DNA from 3 places in the Metapseudomonas boanensis genome. Region 1 is predicted to be linked to each of the others. Evidence: predicted binding sites of a transcription regulator. Region 1 holds the regulator's gene; each other region holds the start of a gene.

Region 1 (3,957 bases):
GCCGTGCTCTTCCCCGAGCCGGAGCGGCCGCTGACGATGATCAGGCGCATTGCACAGTCCTAGCGTCCGCTCTGGACGTCCACGACTACCTTGTACAGGTCGGCGCTGTCCGTTGCATGGCGCAGGCGATCGCGAACATCGCTGCGGTCCAGCATGCTGGCGATCTGGCGTAGCAATTCAAGGTGTTCATCGGTAGCGGCTTCTGGAACCAGCAATACGAACAGCAGATCCACCGGTGCGCCGTCGATGGCATCGAAGTCTACGGGGGCGTCCAGGCGCAACACTGCGCTGATCGGCGAGTTGCAGCCGGTCAGCCGACAATGGGGGATGGCGATACCGTTACCAAAGCCCGTGGAGCCGAGCTTTTCCCGCGATACCAGGCTTTCGAAGATGTCCTGACCATCGAGTTCGGGAAGGTCGCGAGCGACCAGGTTGGCAATCTGTTCGAGGACGCGTTTCTTGCTGCCGCCCGGCACGTTCACGAGGGAACGGCCGGGGGTCAGGATTTGCTCAAGTCGGATCATAGGGTAAGGTCAGCGGGCCGTGGCGCCCTGCTGGCGGTGAAGCTGCTTTTCCTTGTGTTTGATCAGTTGGCGATCAAGTTTGTCAGTGAGCAGGTCTATGGCGGCGTACATGTCTTCGTGCTCCGCGTTGGCAACGACTTCGCCGCCGGCAACGTGAAGGGTAGCTTCAATTTGTTGCTTGAGTTTCTCCACCTGCATGATCACCTGAACATTGGTGATGCGGTCAAAGTGGCGCTCCAGTCGTTCGAACTTCTCGACAACATAGTTGCGCAGGGCGTCGGTCACATCCAGTTGATGTCCACTGATGTTGACTTGCATACCGCTTTCTCCTTATTGCCCGTGTATATGAGACAGGCTAACGGGCCTGCCACCGGAACACTTTGGCGTGGCTCAATTCTGCATCACATCAGTCGCTTCCGTTCACTGGAAGGCGCGATCCCAAGGGATTCGCGGTACTTGGCAACTGTGCGACGCGCCACTTGGATACCCTGTGCTTCCAGTAAACCAGCGATCTTGCTGTCACTCAACGGCTTTTTCGGATTTTCCGCTGCGACCAGCTTTTTGAGGATTGCGCGGATCGCTGTGGATGAGCACTCGCCGCCTTCGGAAGTGCTTACGTGGCTGGAGAAGAAGTACTTCAGCTCGTAGATTCCGCGCGGTGTGTGCATGTATTTCTGGGTGGTTACCCGGGAGATCGTCGACTCGTGCATCCCTACCGCCTCGGCGATGTCGTGCAGCACGAGTGGCTTCATTGCCTCGTCGCCGTATTCGAGGAACCCACGCTGATGCTCGACAATCTGCGTGGCGACCTTCATCAGGGTTTCGTTCCGGCTCTGCAGACTCTTGATGAACCACCTGGCTTCCTGAAGCTGGTTGCGCATGAAGGTATTGTCGGCGCTGGAGTCTGCACGGCGGACGAAACCTGCGTAATGGGGGTTGACCCGCAGGCGTGGCACGGCTTCCTGGTTCAACTCCACCAACCAGCGCTCGTTGTGCTTGCGCACGATGACGTCGGGAACGACGTATTCCGGTTCGCTGGCCTCGATCTGCGAGCCAGGGCGCGGGTTGAGCCCCTGGATCAATTCGATGATCTGGCGCAGCTCATCCTCTTTGACCTTCATGCGGCGCATCAGCTGGCTGTAGTCGCGATTGCCCAGCAGGTCCAGGTAGTCGCCCGCAAGGCGTTGCGCTTCGCTCAGCCAGGGGGTGTTCAGCGGCAGTTGGCGCAGTTGCAGCAGCAGGCATTCGCGCAGGTCGCGGGCACCGATGCCGGCGGGCTCGAACTGCTGGATGCGGTGTAGCACCACTTCGATCTCGTCGAGTTCGATCTCGAGTTCCGGGTCAAAGGCTTCGGCAATCTCCGCAAGGGACTCTTCCAGGTAGCCATCGTTGTTGATGCAGTCGATGAGCGTGACGGCAATCAGCCGGTCGGTATCCGACATCGGAGCGAGGTTCAGCTGCCACAGCAGATGGCTTTGCAGGCTTTCGCCGACAGACGTGCGGGAGGTGAAGTCCCACTCATCGTCGTCGTTGCTAGGCAGGCTGCTGGCGCTGGTTTGGTAGACGTCTTCCCAGGCAGTGTCGACTGGCAGTTCGCTCGGGATGCGTTCATGCCATTCGCCGTCTTCCAGAGCTTCGGCATTAGCCTCGACGCTGGATTCCTGGAAGCTGGATTCCTGGGTGGAGGTGTTGGTCAGTTGCTCGCCTTCAGCCATGGGGTCGGAGGTGTCGAAATCTTCGCCATCCTCCTGTCGTTCCAGCATGGGATTGGATTCCAGCGCCTCCTGGATCTCCTGCTGCAGATCGAGGGTGGACAGTTGGAGTAGGCGGATGGCCTGTTGCAGCTGCGGAGTCATCGTCAGCTGCTGGCCCATCTTTAGGACTAGCGATGGTTTCATGGCAGGGGGCTTAGCACCTTATTCGCCGGCGCTCACGCGCCATCCACTACAGGGCGCCGAAGCGCCACCAGGAAGCAAATTATATGCCTGACCTTGAAGGATTTTCCTAGCTCTCGCAACCCGTCCTTACAGATCGGTTGTCGGGCTACAGACGGAATTCATGGCCCAGGTAGACTTCCTTCACCAACTGGTTGGCCAGGATTGCTTCGGCATCACCCTCGGCAATCAGCTGGCCATCGCTGACGATATACGCAGTCTCGCAGATATCCAGAGTCTCGCGGACATTGTGATCCGTGATGAGCACGCCAATTCCCTTGGCCTTGAGATGGTGGATGATCTGCTTGATGTCACCCACTGAGATTGGGTCGACTCCCGCGAAGGGCTCGTCCAGCAAGATGAACTTCGGGGCCGTGGCCAGCGCTCGGGCGATTTCCACCCGGCGTCGCTCACCGCCGGACAGGCTCATCCCGAGGTTGTCGCGGATATGGCTGATGTGGAATTCCTGGAGCAGGCTCTCCAGTTCCTTGCGACGGGAGGCGCGATCCAGGTCCTTGCGGGTTTCCAGGATTGCCATGATGTTGTCGGCAACGCTCAGCTTGCGGAAGATCGAGGCTTCCTGCGGCAGGTAGCCGATACCGGCGCGGGCGCGGCCGTGCATGGGCTGGTGGGTAACGTCCTGATGGTCAATCAGCACTCGGCCCTGGTCGGCTTTGACCAAACCCACGATCATGTAGAAGCACGTGGTCTTGCCCGCACCGTTGGGGCCAAGCAGGCCAACGATCTGGCCGCTATCGATCGAGACGCTGACGTCTCGTACCACCTGCCGGTTCTTGTAGCTTTTGGCCAGATGCTGGGCTTTGAGGGTCGCCATTACTGTGCTTGTCCCGCGTTCTGCTCTTTCTTCTTGGGCTGGATGACCATGTCGATCCGCGGGCGCGGCGTGCTGACGTTGGTGCCGGTGGCCCGCCCTGCATTCACGATCTGACGCTGGGTGTCATAGACGATCTTCTCGCCTTCGAAGGTATTGCCTTCCTGGATCACCTTGGCCTGGTCGATCAGTACGATGCGCTCATTGCTGGCAAAGTACTGGATGGTCATGCCGTAAGCCTTGACGATCTCCTTGTCGACGGCCGGCTTCTGTTCGTAATAGGCAGGCTTGCCGACCGACGTGAAGACCTGGATGTCGCCGTTGGAGTCCTGGGTGATGGTCACCGTGTCGCCGGTGATCTTCAGGGTACCCTGGGTGATGATGACGTCGCCGCGGTAAACCGCGACGCCCTGCTTGTCGTCCAGTTCGGCGCTGTCGGCCTGGACCCGGATGGGCTGGTCGCGGTCCGTCGGCAGGGCCCAGGCAGCGGCACTTCCGAGTGCGGCACCCAGGCTGAGCAGTAGGGGGAGGGTATTAACGAACCTCATGCTGGCCTCTTACGTTGGACTGCAGGAGCATCCTGCCGTCATTCAAGTACGCTTTCATTCCTTGCGCCGTGGTGACCCCGTTAGCCGCTTCGATTTTAACGGCTTGCTGGGTCTGCGCA
Region 2 (3,957 bases), 2.2 Mb from region 1:
GGCCTGCTTGAACAGCTTGGTGTTGTACATCAGCAGGTTCGGACCCCATTGATAGGGTGTACCGAAATGCTGGCCATTCACCGTATGCCAGGGCGCATCGGTGAGCCGCTCGTCCAGGTTCTTCCAGTTGGGGATCAGGTCCGGGTTGATCGGTTGTACACGCTTGCCAAAGATCAGTCGTAGCGATGCGTCGCCTGAGGCTGTGACCAGGTCGTAGCCGCCCTTGGCCATCAGGCTGACCATTTCATCGGAGGTGGCTGCGGTCTTCACGTTGACCTTGCAGCCGGTGTCTTTCTCGAACTGGGTCACCCAGTCGTAATTCTTGTCCGTTTCGCCGCGCTCGATGTAGCCGGGCCAGGCAATGATGTCCAGGGCGCCTTCAGTCGGACCCAGTTGTTTGGGAGGGTCCGCAGCTTGCGCCGAGGCGACGAGGCACATACAGCTGACAGCAAAGGACAGGCAGGTGGGTTTGAGCGAAAAAGACATGGTCGACTCCTGAGGTACGGAACGTTGGGAGCCGTTGCGGCGAAAGTACAGGCCGATGGCGGCGTGCTGCAAGCAGTCGGAAAATTTGCTGCTACTCGCTCTGAGCAGCGTAGTTCGGGGCTTTTGGGCTGACAAGGAATCGCCCGCGCAGCCCTTGGCGATGAAGTGACCAGGTTCAGAAGCGGATGGTGGGTTCGCCCTTGTGCCAGTTGCAGGGACAGAGCTCATCGGATTGCAGAGCATCGAGCAGGCGCAAGGTTTCCTGGGGATTGCGTCCCACGGAGTGGTCATTGACCGATACGTGCCGAATCAGATTGGCGGGGTCGACGATGAAGGTGGCACGCAGTGCCACCCCCTCACGGCGATCGAGAATGCCGAGGGCGCCGGCGAGTTCATGCTTGATATCGGCCAGCCAGGGAAAGCTCAGACCCTTGAGGTCCTGGTGGTCGCGACGCCAGGCAAGGTGTACGAACTCGCCATCCGTAGAGGCGCCGATCAGCTGGGTGTCGCGCTCATTGAATGCATCGAGAAGGTCGCCGTAGCCCCTGATCTCGGTCGGGCAGACGAAGGTGAAGTCCTTCGGCCAGAAGAACAGCACCTTCCATTTGTCGGGGAAGCTGTCCTGGTTCACGCGCTTGAATGCCTGGTCGGGCTGCGCGGCCAGTTCCGAGTCGCTGTCCACGGCCAGTAGATCGAAGGATGGCAACTTGTCTCCGACGGTGAGCATGGCAGAGCCTCTCCAAAAGGGGCGGGCGAATTGCCCGAGGAATATGGAAAGCCTCGGTGAACCGGGGAAATGCACTCCGACTATATCGCCGATAACTCTGGCTCTCGTCACCGCCCAGCGAAGATTTTAGGCCGGATAGTTATAGGTGAAATTCCAAATCGCAACATATGCATAGAACAATCGGGCGCAACCTGCTCTGCAATGCTGGCCTAGACTGAAGTTCTCGTGTGTCGCGGCGCTCAACCGACTGGCCATGGCAGAGTCCCCGCCAGTCCGATTCACTCCAAAAATACGGCGCCGCCTAATAGGGCGAGGCTGCTGGTTCTGCCCTTCGGGCTGCACCAGACTGGAGCGTGATGGTTGTGTGGGGCTTGCAAGTTATTGAATTGCATTGAGTTGTTGCGATGGCACGAGGCTTGCGAATGAGCATTTGCCCGTGGCGACAAGGAGTACGGCATGTCCCGCACCTTTTATGACGAGATGTATGACGCGAGTGGCCAGTGCCGTCCGCATTATCAGGAATTTGCGCGCTGGCTGGCGGATGCCCCGCCGGAAATGCTCGCCCAGCGCCGGCGTGAGGCTGACCTGCTGTTTCACAGGGCCGGCATCACCTTCACCCTTTATGGCGACGAGCAGGGCACCGAGCGGCTGATTCCCTTCGACACCATTCCGCGTGCCATCCCGATGAGCGAGTGGCGGGTGGTGGAGAGTGGCTGCATCCAGCGTGTGAAGGCGCTGAACCTGTTCCTCGCTGACCTCTACCACAACCAGCGCATCATCAAGGCCGGAATCATTCCCGCTGAACAGGTGCTGGCCAACGAGGGCTATCAGATCGCGATGCAGGGCTTGGACCTGCATCGCGACATCTACGCCCATATCGCCGGCGTGGATCTGGTGCGCGACGGTGATGGCAGCTATTACGTGCTGGAGGACAACTTGCGCACGCCAAGCGGCGTCAGCTACATGCTGGAAGACCGCAAGATGATGATGCGGTTGTTCCCCGAACTCTTCTCCGCGCAACGCATCGCGGCCATCGACCATTACCCGAACCTGCTGCTCGACACCCTGAAAAGCTCTAGCCCGCTGGACAACCCCAGTGTGGTGGTGCTCACGCCAGGGCGGTTCAACAGCGCCTATTTCGAGCACGCCTTCCTCGCCCGTGAGATGGGCGTGGAGCTGGTGGAAGGGGCCGACCTCTTCGTGCGCGACGACCGTGTATTCATGCGCACCACCTCCGGCCCGCAAGCGGTGGATGTGATCTACCGGCGTCTCGACGATGCCTTCCTCGACCCGCTGGCCTTCAACCCCGAGTCCATGCTCGGCGTACCGGGCCTGTTAGCGGCCTACCGTTCCGGCAACGTCGTGCTGGCCAACGCCATCGGCACTGGGGTCGCGGACGACAAGTCAATCTATCCCTATGTCGGCGAGATGATTCGCTTCTACCTGGATGAGGAGCCGATCCTGAAGAACGTGCCTACCTGGCAATGCCGCAAACCCGAAGACCTGTCCCATGTGTTGGCGCACCTACCGGAACTGGTGGTCAAGGAAACCCAGGGCTCGGGCGGCTACGGCATGCTCGTGGGCCCGGCGGCCAGCGCCAGGGAGATCGAGGATTTCCGTGCGCGTCTCAAGGCCCGTCCAGAGGCCTACATCGCCCAGCCGACGCTGTGCCTGTCCACTTGCCCGACCTTCGTCGAGCAGGGTATCGCCCCGCGTCATATAGACCTGCGCCCCTTCGTGCTTTCTGGCCGCGAAACCCGTTTGGTGCCGGGAGGCCTCACTCGGGTGGCGCTGCGTGAGGGCTCGCTGGTGGTGAATTCGTCGCAGGGCGGCGGCACCAAGGACACCTGGATAGTGGAAGACTGATCATGCTGAGTAGAACTGCCTCCGAACTCTATTGGATGTCCCGCTACCTGGAGCGTGCGGAGAACCTCGCACGCATGCTCGACGTCAGCTACTCGCTGTCGCTGATGCCACAGCACGGTCGGGGCGATGGCCTGGAGGAGCTGGCCATGTCGCTGCTCAGTACCGGCACCCTGGATCTGTACCAGGAGCGCCACGGTGAACTGAACGCCGCGCGCATGCTGCACTTCTTCGCCCTCGACGCCGACAATCAGGCCAGCATCTTCAGCTGCCTGCGCGCGGCACGCATCAACGCCCATGCCGTGCGTGGGCGGATCACTGCGGACATATGGGAGAACATCAACGCCACCTGGCTGGAGGTGCTGAGCATCGCCAACGAGGGGCTCGGCCGTTACGGCATCAGCCGCTTCTGCGAGTGGGTGAAGGAGCGCTCGCACCTGTTCCGTGGCGCGACCTACGGCACCATCATGCGCGGCGAGGCCTATCGCTTCATCCGGCTGGGCACCTTCATCGAACGGGCGGACAACACCTTGCGCCTGCTCGATGCGCGCTACGAGATGTTCGGCGAGGAGTCGGAGGAGGTCAGCGATCTGTCCGCCCGCGGTTACTACCAGTGGAGCGCCTTGCTTCGCGCCCTGTCGTCGTTCGAGGCCTATACCGAGGTCTACCGGGGGTCCCCCAACGCCCGCCAGGCCTCCGAACTGCTGCTCCTGCGTGCGGACGTGCCGCGTTCGCTGCGTGCCTGCATGGAGGAACTCAACCTCATCCTGGCCAGCCTGCCGGGCGACAATGGCCGCCCGGCTCAGCGCCTGGCTGCCGAGTTGGATGCGCGACTGCGCTACACCGCCATCGACGAAATCCTCGACGAGGGCCTGCATACC
Region 3 (3,957 bases), 840 kb from region 1:
TAGCCGCTTTCGCCCTGTGGTACCAGGCGATTGAAGAAACGCTCGAAATCTCGCCGCACAGCAGGGTCCGCATTTTCATTGACGGTCAATGAAGCCGAGGTGTGCTGGAGCCACAGGTGCAACAGACCCACGCGGCAGCGCCGCAGTTCCGGTAACGCTTCGAGGAGTTCGTCAGTGACCAGATGGAAGCCACGCGATCTCGGGCGCAAGGTAATCAGGGTCTGCTGCCACATTCGCAAATGCCTGTCTCGGCTCGTCCGGCGGGCATTCTAGCGCGGCGTGTGAAAAAGCAAAGGGCGCCTTTCGGCGCCCCTTGGCTTGGTTGCGGCCTCCCCCACCGGCAAGCGCCGGCAGAGACGGTAAATCAGAGGTTGTAGCCGCGCTCGTTGTGCTCGGCGAGGTCGAGACCGACGGACTCTGCCTCTTCATTGACCCGCAGGCCAATGACCACATCCAGAACCTTGAGGATCACGTAAGTGACGATAGCGGTGTAGGCCACAGTGAAGGCCACACCCTTTAACTGGGTGAAGAGTTGCGCGCCGATGTCTTCCACGGTACCGAAGCCGCCGAGGGCCGGGGCCGCGAATACGCCGGTCAGCAGGGCACCGACGATGCCACCGATACCGTGTACGCCGAAGGCGTCCAGGGAGTCGTCATAGCCCAGCTTGCGCTTCAGGCTGGTGGCGCAGAAGTAGCAGACCACGCCAGCCACCAGGCCGATGATCAGTGCCCCCATCGGGCCGGCAGTGCCAGCAGCCGGGGTGATGGCGACCAGACCGGCGACCACACCGGAAGCGATGCCCAGCGCGCTCGGCTTACCGTGGGTCAGCCACTCGGCGAACATCCAGCCCAGGGCAGCAGCAGCTGTGGCGATCTGGGTGACCAGCATGGCCATGCCTGCGGTGCCGTTGGCGGCTACGGCAGAACCGGCGTTGAAACCGAACCAGCCAATCCACAGCATGGCGGCGCCGACCAGGGTATAACCCAGGTTGTGCGGGGCCATCGGGGTAGTCGGGTAGCCTTTGCGCTTGCCCAGCACCAGGCAGGCCACCAGGCCCGCGATGCCGGCGTTGATATGCACCACGGTGCCTCCAGCGAAGTCCAGCACGCCCCAATCCCACATCAGGCCGCCGTTGCCGCTCCACACCATGTGGGCGATCGGGGCATAGACGAGGGTGAACCAGACGGCCATGAAGATCAGCATGGCGGAAAACTTCATGCGCTCGGCGAAGGCACCGACGATCAGCGCCGGGGTGATGATGGCGAAGGTCATCTGGAAGGTGATGAAGACGCTCTCCGGCACTGCGTACACCAGGCTGCTGGTGTTGAGGCCGCTGAGGAACGCCTTGGACAGGCCGCCGATGAAGGAGTTGAAGTTGACGACGCCCTGTTCCATGCCAGTGGTGTCGAATGTCAGGCTGTAGCCGTAGACGACCCAAAGGATGCTGATCAGGCCGGTGATGGCGAAGCACTGCATCATCACCGAAAGAACGTTCTTGGACCGCACCATGCCGCTGTAGAACAGGGCCAGGCCGGGAATGGTCATGAACAGCACGAATGCGGTGGCAACGATCATCCACGCCGTGTCGCCGCTATTCAGCACAACCTCGTCAGCCATGGCCAAGCCAGGGGTTACAAGGGACAAAAGGGCTCCTAGCCCTGCGATCTTACGCAGAGTCATGTTGTTTTCTCCTGGGGCGTTGGGGTTCGGCGGCTTAAATCGCGTCGGTGCCGGTTTCGCCGGTACGGATGCGGATGGCCTGTTCCAGATTGACGACGAAAATCTTGCCGTCACCAATCTTGCCGGTATTGGCGGCCTTGGTGATGGCTTCGATGACGCGATCCAGCTGGTCGTCGGCGATGGCCACGTCGATCTTCACCTTCGGCAGGAAATCGACGACGTACTCCGCTCCACGGTACAGCTCGGTGTGACCCTTCTGGCGGCCGAAACCCTTGACCTCGGTCACGGTGATGCCCTGCACGCCGATCTCGGACAACGACTCGCGCACGTCGTCGAGCTTGAACGGCTTGATGATGGCAGTGACTAGCTTCATGAAACTCTCTCCCGTATTGGTGGACTTGCCCCAGGAAAAACGAACCCGGCTCAAGTCTAAGCGCAGTGTCTGGCTTTGTAACGCGTCGGTCGGCCATCGCCCGGCACCCGACGCTAACCATCCGCGTCTGGCGAAACATTCCCCCGCCTCGCCCGGCGCACCGGAACTGCATCCGATGCATGCGTCGCCTTGCACTAAGCAGAAAGCTTGCCAGCTCGGCACAACCCTCTATTTTTCAACCAGATAGTGGCCGGATGCCCTATCTGGTGCAGGATTGCCCTGCATGCAGTGCACGAAATCGGTGCAGTGCACCATCGTGCATTGCTCAAAAATCGTGCACTGCCAGGCTCGAACTCCCCAGCACGGAGCGCGTGATAAACTGCCACCCAATCATCTCTGGACAATCACCATGCTGCCGCCCAAAGCCCTGCTCGATACCCTCGCCACTCACGCCTCGCGCTTGTTCAGCGGTGACAGCCCGCTGCCCCGCGCCGAGTTCGAGGCTCAGTTCAAGGTCCTGCTGCAAAGCGCATTCAGCAAGCTCGATCTGGTCAGCCGCGACGAGTTCGACAGCCAGATGGTCGTGCTCGCCCGCACCCGTGCGCGACTGGAAGCCCTGGAAGCCAAGGTCGCGGAGCTGGAAGCCAAGCTGAACCCGCCCACCGAGTGATCGACGCGGCCACCGATCGCGTTGCTGAAACAGCCAGTGCAGGCGCGAACACCCTCGCGCCTGCTCGGCGTCCGCCCTACACGCCCCCTCCCCCCTCATCCCCGCCCCCCGCAATACCGCGGACCTGACTGAGTACCGGCCGCCCTCCCTAGTATTTTTTTGCACAACGCTCCGGTTTTTTTGCGCATTCTTACCTGATTAACGCCCACCTATACTCGAGCCCAACCCGCTTGGTCGCCCCTCGGACCAGGCACGTCGGACAACAATAAAAAGGGCTCCCACCATGACCCGCACCTGCCAGAGCTTCCTGGACGCCCGGGACTTCCTGCTCAAACATCGCACCGACTACACCACCGCCACGCGCGACTTTCGCTGGCCAGAACTGCACGAATTCAACTGGGCGCTGGATTATTTCGACGCCATGGCCCGTGGCAACCAGGCGCGCGCCCTGTGGATAGTGGAGGAGAACGGCGAAGAGCAGCACTACAGCTTCCAGCAGCTGTCCGAGCGTTCCAACCGCGTCGCCAACCACCTGCGCGCGCTGGGTGTGAAGCGCGGCGAGCGCATCCTGCTGATGCTGGGCAACCACATCGCCCTATGGGAAACCATGCTGGCGGCCTTCAAGCTCGGCGCCGTGGTGATTCCCGCCACGGCGCTGCTGACCCCGGACGACCTGCGCGATCGCATCGAGCGCGGCGATGTCCGCCACCTTGTGGTCGGCGGCGACCACCTGGACAAGTTCGACGGCCTCGCCGAAGGCTGCACCCGCATCTGCGTGGGACAGCCCACCACCGGCTGGGCCGAGCACGCCGCCGCACGCAACTACCCCGCAGAGTTCCAGGCAGAGGGCATCACCCTGGCCAGCGACCCGCTGCTGCTCTACTTCACCTCGGGCACCACCTCCAAGCCGAAGATGGTGCTGCACAGCCACCAGAGCTACCCGGTCGGCCACCTCTCAACCATGTACTGGATCGGCCTGCAACCCGGCGACCTGCACCTGAACATTTCTTCTCCGGGCTGGGCCAAGCACGCCTGGAGCTGCTTCTTCGCCCCGTGGAATGCCGGCGCCTGCGTGTTCATCCACAACACCGCACGTTTCAGCGCCCCCGCGCTGCTCCGGGTACTCGAACGTTACGGCATCAACAGTCTGTGCGCGCCGCCGACGGTCTGGCGGATGCTGATCCAGGAAGACCTGGCCAGCTACCGTGGACGATTGCGCCTGCGCGAGCTGGT

What was found. Region 1 encodes sigma-54, which starts transcription at its own class of promoters, with help from an activator protein. Its sites were predicted from a motif close to ANTGGCATNNANNTTGCTNT; they were not measured.
Region 2: a site for sigma-54 is predicted at 1,617-1,636, ahead of OXH74_RS19985 (circularly permuted type 2 ATP-grasp protein). Genes of this name have one in related genera too.
Region 3: a site for sigma-54 is predicted at 2,250-2,269, ahead of glnK (P-II family nitrogen regulator). Genes of this name have one in related genera too.

The regions. Positions count from the first base shown of each region.
Region 1 covers NZ_CP113889.1:766,578-770,534, reverse strand. The annotation lists gene rapZ (RNase adapter RapZ) at 1-50, opposite strand, end outside; gene ptsN (PTS IIA-like nitrogen regulatory protein PtsN) at 60-524, opposite strand; gene hpf (ribosome hibernation-promoting factor, HPF/YfiA family) at 534-842, opposite strand; gene OXH74_RS03585 (RNA polymerase factor sigma-54) at 926-2,422, opposite strand; gene lptB (LPS export ABC transporter ATP-binding protein) at 2,568-3,293, opposite strand; gene lptA (lipopolysaccharide transport periplasmic protein LptA) at 3,293-3,838, opposite strand; gene lptC (LPS export ABC transporter periplasmic protein LptC) at 3,825-3,957, opposite strand, start outside.
Region 2 covers NZ_CP113889.1:4,268,390-4,272,346, forward strand. The annotation lists gene ydcS (putative ABC transporter substrate-binding protein YdcS) at 1-486, opposite strand, end outside; gene OXH74_RS19980 (peroxiredoxin) at 662-1,213, opposite strand; gene OXH74_RS19985 (circularly permuted type 2 ATP-grasp protein) at 1,670-3,079, shown strand; gene OXH74_RS19990 (alpha-E domain-containing protein) at 3,082-3,957, shown strand, end outside.
Region 3 covers NZ_CP113889.1:1,608,954-1,612,910, forward strand. The annotation lists gene OXH74_RS07350 (secondary thiamine-phosphate synthase enzyme YjbQ) at 1-233, opposite strand, end outside; gene OXH74_RS07355 (ammonium transporter) at 365-1,681, opposite strand; gene glnK (P-II family nitrogen regulator) at 1,716-2,054, opposite strand; gene OXH74_RS07365 (accessory factor UbiK family protein) at 2,464-2,724, shown strand; gene OXH74_RS07370 (AMP-binding protein) at 3,008-3,957, shown strand, end outside.